Regions from separate parts of the Lactobacillus sp. WILCCON 0059 genome, predicted to be linked through region 1. Evidence: predicted binding sites of a transcription regulator. Region 1 holds the regulator's gene; the other holds the start of a gene.
The links. The regulator HrcA, encoded in region 1, represses chaperone genes, less so after heat shock. The targets are predictions, from matches to a motif close to TTAGCACTCNNNNNNNNNGAGTGCTAA.

Region 1 (3,415 bases):
TCCTTCAAACGCTGCATTGCCATCTTGTCCTTGGACAGGTCAACGCCGTTTTCTTGCTTGAAGCCGTCAACCAGCCAGTCGATGATCTTGTTGTCGAAGTCGTCCCCACCCAGGTGAGTGTCACCGTTGGTTGACAGAACTTGGAAGACGCCATCGCCCAATTGCAAAACGGAAACGTCGAAAGTACCACCACCAAGGTCGTAAACCAAAACAGTTTCGTCGTCTTCATCCTTGTCCAAGCCGTAGGCCAAAGCTGAAGCAGTTGGTTCGTTGATGATCCGTTGCACGTTCAAGCCCGCGATCTTGCCGGCATCCTTGGTTGCTTGCCGTTGTGCGTCGTTGAAGTAGGCTGGAACAGTGATAACCGCGTCAGTTACAGGTTCACCAAGGTAGTCTTCTGAGAACTTCTTGATGTATTGCAAGATCATGGCTGAAATTTCCTGTGGGGTGTAAGCCTTGTCGCCAACCTTGACCTTGTAGTCACTTTCGCCCATGTGCCGCTTGATGGAAACAATAGTATTCGGGTTGGTGATGGCTTGCCGCTTGGCAACTTCACCGACTTGAATTTCGCCGTCCTTGAAGGCAACTACTGAAGGGGTAGTTCTGGCGCCTTCCGGGTTGGTAATAATCTTTGGTTCCTTGCCTTCCAAAACCGCAACTGCTGAGTTGGTGGTACCTAAGTCAATCCCAATAACTTTAGACATTGTCTTTTATCTCCTTTGTATTATTTTTGCTTGTTTATTGCTTTGTTAAAAAATTGCCTTACTGGGCAACCACAACCATGGCTGGCCGCAGGGTCCGGTCCTTGTAGACATAGCCCTTTTGCAGGACCTGGACGACATGGTCTTTTTGATCATCATTTTCAGCCGGTACGCTTTGGACCGCCTGGTGCAATGTCGGATCAAACTTTTCACCGTCAGCCTTGATTTCTTCAATGCCGTTATCCTTCAAGGCTCTGACCAGGCCTTCCAGGGTCATTTCGATCCCCTTCTTCAGCTGGCTGGAAGCCTCGTCGTCGGCCTTGACCTGGAGGGCTCTTTCCAAGTTGTCCACGCTGGCCAGGATATCCTTGCCCAAGCGCTGGGACTCATACTTGACCAGGTTGGCTCTTTCCTTGCTGTAGCGGCGCTGGGCATTTTGAATCTCAGCTTCGCTTCTTAAGTACTTGTCTTCCAGGTCCTTGTTCTTCTGGGTCAAAGCGGCAACTTCAGCCTTGAGCTGGTCCAGTTCTGAATCAGCTGCCTTGTCAGCCTTTTCCTTGTCGCCACTTACCTTTTTGTCTTCTTTTACGCCTGCCTTGTCAGCTTCAGCTGGCTTGGCTTGCTTTTCCTGGTCTTCTTGCGGCAAATCCTTCTCACTTGGAAATTCTTCTTTGCTCACGACAAACCTCCTTATTTAAATCTGCCATAGTAATCTAACAACTTGCGGGCCAGTTCCTGGCGGAAGTATTCCATCAAGCCAATCATTTCCGAGTAAGGCATATTTCTCGGCCCCAAGAGGGCGATCGTTCCCCGGCCATAGCGGCCGACGCTGTATTCAGCCGTCACCAGGCTGAAATCCTTCAGCAGGTCGTTTTGCAATTCCGTCCCTAAGCGGACATGAACTGGATAATGGCCGGGACTGTCACTCAGATCGATCAGTTCATCAGCTAAAGAGCTGGAATTGATCAGTTCATAAAGCGACTTGATGTCTTTTAAATCGCTGTTTTCTGTATTATTGAGCAGGTTCAGCTGACCGTCAACGTACAGCTGCTCACTTGCCGCGTCTTTAATGACGGCTTCCAGAAGCTCCAGAAATTCCGGAGCATTCTTGCCGACGATATTAGAGCTGGACAATTGCTCAAAGGTCTGCTTGTTGATTTCGCTTAAATTCTTGCCGACCAGCTGGTCGTTGATCAAGCGGACAGCTTGTTCAATTTCATCCCCTGAGATGTGCCGCGGCAAGGTGTAAAGCTGGTTCTTGACACTGCCATCGCTGGTTACCAGAATTGCCATGACCTGCCGGGGTGCCAGGGGCACGATTCTGAAGCCCGTAATGCTGACATTCTTGACTTCGGGGCCTTCAGCGAAGGCCGTGTAGTCAGTCAAGTCCGACAGGATCTTGGCAGCTTCCTTGACGATCTCGTCCACTTGGTTGAACGGCTGGTCAAACTGGTAGCCAATTTGATTGTAAATTTCTTCCGGCAGCTGCAGGGGCTGCACCAAATTGTCCAGGTAGTAGCGGTAACCCTCAGTCGATGGCACCCGGCCGCTGGAGGAGTGGGTCTTTTCAATCAAGCCATGCTCTTCCAGGACCGCCATCTCATTGCGGATAGTCGCGCTGGACACTTTAATCGGCAATTGATTCATGACTGTCTTTGAGCCGACCGGCTCATGCGTCTTGGTGAAGTCCTGAATAATTGTCTTGAGAATAAGTTCTTGACGTTCGGTCAACATAACATCGCCCTCACTTTTAGCACTCACATCTTTCATGTGCTAACATGGTATAGATTAACAAGAAATTAGCAGTTAGTCAAGGAGAATGCTAAAAAAAATCCCGCAAAAAAACGGTCTCTTTTCAAAGACCGTTTTTTACTGTCCAATTAAGGAACTAAAATAGTTTTCACTGGCGACCTGGTCCAGCTTCAGCTGCTCGCTTAAAGCTTCCATGTCGGCAAACTTTTCTTCCCCGCGCAAGTACTTGTACCAGGCAATGGTGATCTGCTCGCCATAGATGTCCTGGTCAAAATCAAAGATGTTGGATTCGATGTAAATCTTCTTCTCATCATTGAAAGTGACATTGTAGCCGACGCTGGTCATCGACTGGTACCAGCTGTCCCCCACCTGGGTCATGGTCGCGTAGACGCCGATTTTCGGCAACACTTTTGGCCAGGCCAATTCCAGATTCGCGGTTGGAAAGCCTAGCTTGTGGCCGTTTCTGAAGCCGTGGACGACCTTGCCGCTAGTTAGATACGGGTGACCCAACAATTCTGTAGCCAAGCGGAGATTGCCGCTTTTAATAGCCTTACGGATTTCGGTTGAGCCAATTTTTTCCCCGGCAAAAATCTGCTTTGGCACCACCTTGATGTCAAAGCGGCCCTTGGCAAAAACCGGCAGATTTTCCATGTTGGCCACGTCCTTTGGGCCATAGCTGTAGTCAAAGCCGGCAACAACCGTGTCTGCCTTAAGGCCCATGATGATCTCATCAACGAAGGCCTGGGGAGCCAGGTGGCTGAATTCCGGAGTGAACTTGAGAATCACCAGGTAGTCGACCCCGATCTTGGACATTTCGTAGGCCTTTTCCTCCGGACTGTTCAAGTACTCAAAGTCCTTGACCCCGGCGTAGACCTCCTTGGGATGGCGGTCAAAGGTCAGCACCATCAATGGCAGATCCTTCTCATCTGCAATTATCCGGGCTTCCTTGATCAACTTCTGGT
Region 2 (3,415 bases), 300 kb from region 1:
TGCTTATTCCAGGTCGCTTCCGGGAAGTTGAAGCCGTTGAGCATGCTCTTGATTTCGGCTTGATAAGTGTAGCCGCCGGCTTGTTCAAAATTGTACTGGGCCTGGTCCAGGCGGCGGAGAAGCTCCTCGTCTTCCGGGTGGTCGGCGATGGCATACTGCAGCTTTTCCAGCTGCTGGCCCTGGTCGATCAAGGGCTGGAAGACCGTCAGCATCTCTTCCCAGATCGACTTCTTTTCGTCAAAGTCGTGCTCCTGGGCGATGTAGCCGAGTTCGATCCCCTTGTTGACGGTAAATTCGCCCTGGCTGGCCTCCTGGCGGCCGGTCATGATCTTTAAAAGGGTCGTTTTCCCGGCCCCGTTTGGCCCGACCAGACCGATCCGGGCATTGTTTTCAATTGAAAAGTTAACCTTGCTGAATATAGGAGCAGCCCCAAAGCGTTGCTCCAAATTGTGTCCTTGTGCTATTATCATATTTTTTCACCTTGAAACATTGTACCATGCAAAGGCCCGGCTGACGGCTTTGGCAATGATTTTCAGCAGATTTTTCCTTTCTTTCCCAGCTTTAAAAAGAGCCAGGCTCCTTCAATTGATTTGTGAAAAAATTCGATGAAAAGGATTTTATGGCAAATATTGTGAAAATACGACTTGCCAAAGACTAGTAAAAGCGGGTATCATAATAGATGATTGATTACAGATTCACATTCACAAATAACTAATCAGACGGAGGCATCTTTTATGAACAACAAATTTAGAATTCCCAAGGCTACTGCCAAAAGATTGCCGCTATATTACCGCTACTTGCTTCTTTTGAATGATGAAGGCAAAGACAAGGTTTCTTCAACTGAACTGGCTGAAGCCGTCCAAGTCGACAGCGCTTCAATCCGCCGGGACTTTTCCTACTTCGGCGCCCTGGGCAAGCGGGGCTACGGCTATGACGTCAAGAACCTGCTCAGCTTCTTTAAGAAGATCCTCAACCAGGACACTTTGACCAACGTTGCCCTGGTCGGGGTCGGCAACCTGGGCCACGCTCTTTTGAACTACAACTTCAAGCGCAGCAACAATATCAGAATTTCCTGCGCCTTTGACATCAACCCGGAAATCACTGGCAAGATCACCCAAGGGGTGCCGGTCTACTCAATGGATGAAATGAAGCAGCAGATCGCTGACCAGCAGATCCGGATCGCCATCTTGACCGTTCCCCAGGCTACGGCCCAGAAGACGGCTGATGAAATGATTGAAGCCGGGATCAAGGGGATCATGAACTTTACCCCAATCCGCCTGTCAGCTCCAAATGGGGTCCGGATCCAAAACGTCGACCTGGCTACCGAATTGCAGACCTTGATCTACTTCCTCGACTCTGACGAAATGATCAAAAAGCAGCTGGAAGAGCGGAAGAAGGCCATGGACAACACGAATAAATAAGGAAAACAGCACTTTTTAGCACTCTCGCCTAAAAAGTGCTATTTTTCTCTTGCCTTTTTTGGAAAAAGGGATTATTATCATAGTTGTAAGTTAGCACTTGATCAAGATGAGTGCTAAAGAATTTCTAAAGACAATTAATTTCAGGAGGGAATAACGTGTTACAACCAATTGGAGATCGCGTGATCGTTGAAGTTAAAGAAGCTGAAGAACAAACCGTTGGTGGCATCGTACTTGCTTCCAACGCTAAGGAAAAGCCAACTCAAGGCAAGGTTGTTGCCGTAGGCGGCGGCCTGTACGCTGAAGATGGCAGCAAGCTTCCTATGACCGTCCAAGAGGGCGATGAAGTTTTATACGATAAGTATTCTGGCACCAAGGTCAAGTACGAAGGCAAGGAATACTTAGTCCTTCATGAAAAAGACATTTTGGCAATCGTTAAGTAATTTAAGGAGTGCAAATTAAAAAATGGCAAAAGACATTAAGTTTTCAGAAGACGCAAGACGTTCACTTTTAAACGGGGTTGACAAGCTGGCCAACACGGTCAAGACGACTTTGGGGCCTAAGGGCAGAAACGTCGTTTTGGAACAAAGCTACGGCAACCCAACGATTACCAACGACGGCGTGACGATCGCCAAGGCAATTGAACTGGAAGACCACTACGAAAACATGGGGGCCAAGCTGGTGGCTGAAGCTGCTTCAAAGACCAACGACATCGCCGGTGACGGTACGACCACTGCCACTGTTTTGACCCAAGCTATCGTGCAAGAAGGCATGAAGAACGTGGTTGCCGGTGCCAACCCAGTTGGCATCCGCCGCGGGATCGAAAAGGCTACCCAAGCAGCCGTTGACCAATTGCACAAGAACAGCCACGAAGTTTCCAGCCGGGACCAAATCGCCCAAGTTGCTTCAATTTCAAGTGCTTCAAAGGAAATCGGTGACTTGATCGCTGAAGCCATGGAAAAGGTCGGCAACGACGGCGTCATCACTATTGAAGACTCTCGCGGGATTGAAACTGAACTGAGCGTGGTTGAAGGGATGCAATTCGACCGCGGCTACCTGTCCCAATACATGGTAACTGACAACGACAAGATGGAAGCGGACTTGGATAACCCATACATCTTGATCACTGACAAGAAGATTTCCAACATCCAAGACATCTTGCCAATGCTGCAAGAAATCGTGCAACAAGGCCGCGCTCTCTTGATCATCGCTGACGACGTGACTGGCGAAGCTTTGCCAACTCTTGTTTTGAACAAGATCCGCGGTACCTTCAACGTTGTTGCGGTTAAGGCTCCTGGCTTTGGTGACCGCCGCAAGGAACAACTGGCTGACATCGCTGCTTTGACTGGCGGTACGGTTATTTCTGAAGACCTGGGCCTGGAACTCAAGGACACCCAGCTCAGCCAATTGGGTCAAGCCCGCCGGGTAACCATCACCAAGGACTCAACTACTATCGTTGACGGCTCTGGTGACAAGGAAGCCATCCAAGAACGAGTTGACACCATCAGAAAGCAAATCGAAGACACGACTTCAGACTTTGACAAGAAGAAGCTGCAAGAACGTCTGGCCAAGCTGGCTGGCGGCGTAGCCGTAATCCACGTCGGCGCTGCTACTGAAACTGAACTCAAGGAACGCCGCTACCGGGTAGAAGACGCCTTGAACGCTACCCGCGCAGCTGTTGACGAAGGCTACGTAGCTGGTGGTGGTACTGCCTTGGTCAACGTTGAAGAAGCCGTTAAGGCAACCAAGGGTGACACTGCTGATGAACAAACCGGGATCAACATCGTGGCCCGGGCCTTGACCGCTCCAGTTCGCCAAATCGCTGAAAACGCCGGTAAAGAAGGCTCAGTCATTGTTGACCACCTGCGCAAGGCTGACCCGGAAGTCGGCTACAACGCTGCTGAAGACAAGTATGTCAACATGATCGACGAAGGGATCATCGACCCAACCAAGGTGACCCGGTCAGCTCTGCAAAACGCCGCTTCAATCGCTGGTCT

Region 2: groES (co-chaperone GroES) is a predicted target of HrcA. The motif match lies at 1,512-1,538, and genes of this name have one in related genera.

The regions. Positions count from the first base shown of each region.
Region 1 is NZ_JBUBHN010000001.1:1,436,270-1,439,684, forward strand. Features, by position in the region: gene dnaK (molecular chaperone DnaK) at 1-704, opposite strand, end outside; gene grpE (nucleotide exchange factor GrpE) at 763-1,380, opposite strand; gene hrcA (heat-inducible transcriptional repressor HrcA) at 1,392-2,435, opposite strand; gene ribF (riboflavin biosynthesis protein RibF) at 2,571-3,415, opposite strand, start outside.
Region 2 is NZ_JBUBHN010000001.1:1,732,988-1,736,402, reverse strand. Features, by position in the region: gene ACYVUT_RS08120 (ABC-F family ATP-binding cassette domain-containing protein) at 1-470, opposite strand, end outside; gene ACYVUT_RS08115 (redox-sensing transcriptional repressor Rex) at 735-1,421, shown strand; gene groES (co-chaperone GroES) at 1,577-1,861, shown strand; gene groL (chaperonin GroEL) at 1,884-3,415, shown strand, end outside.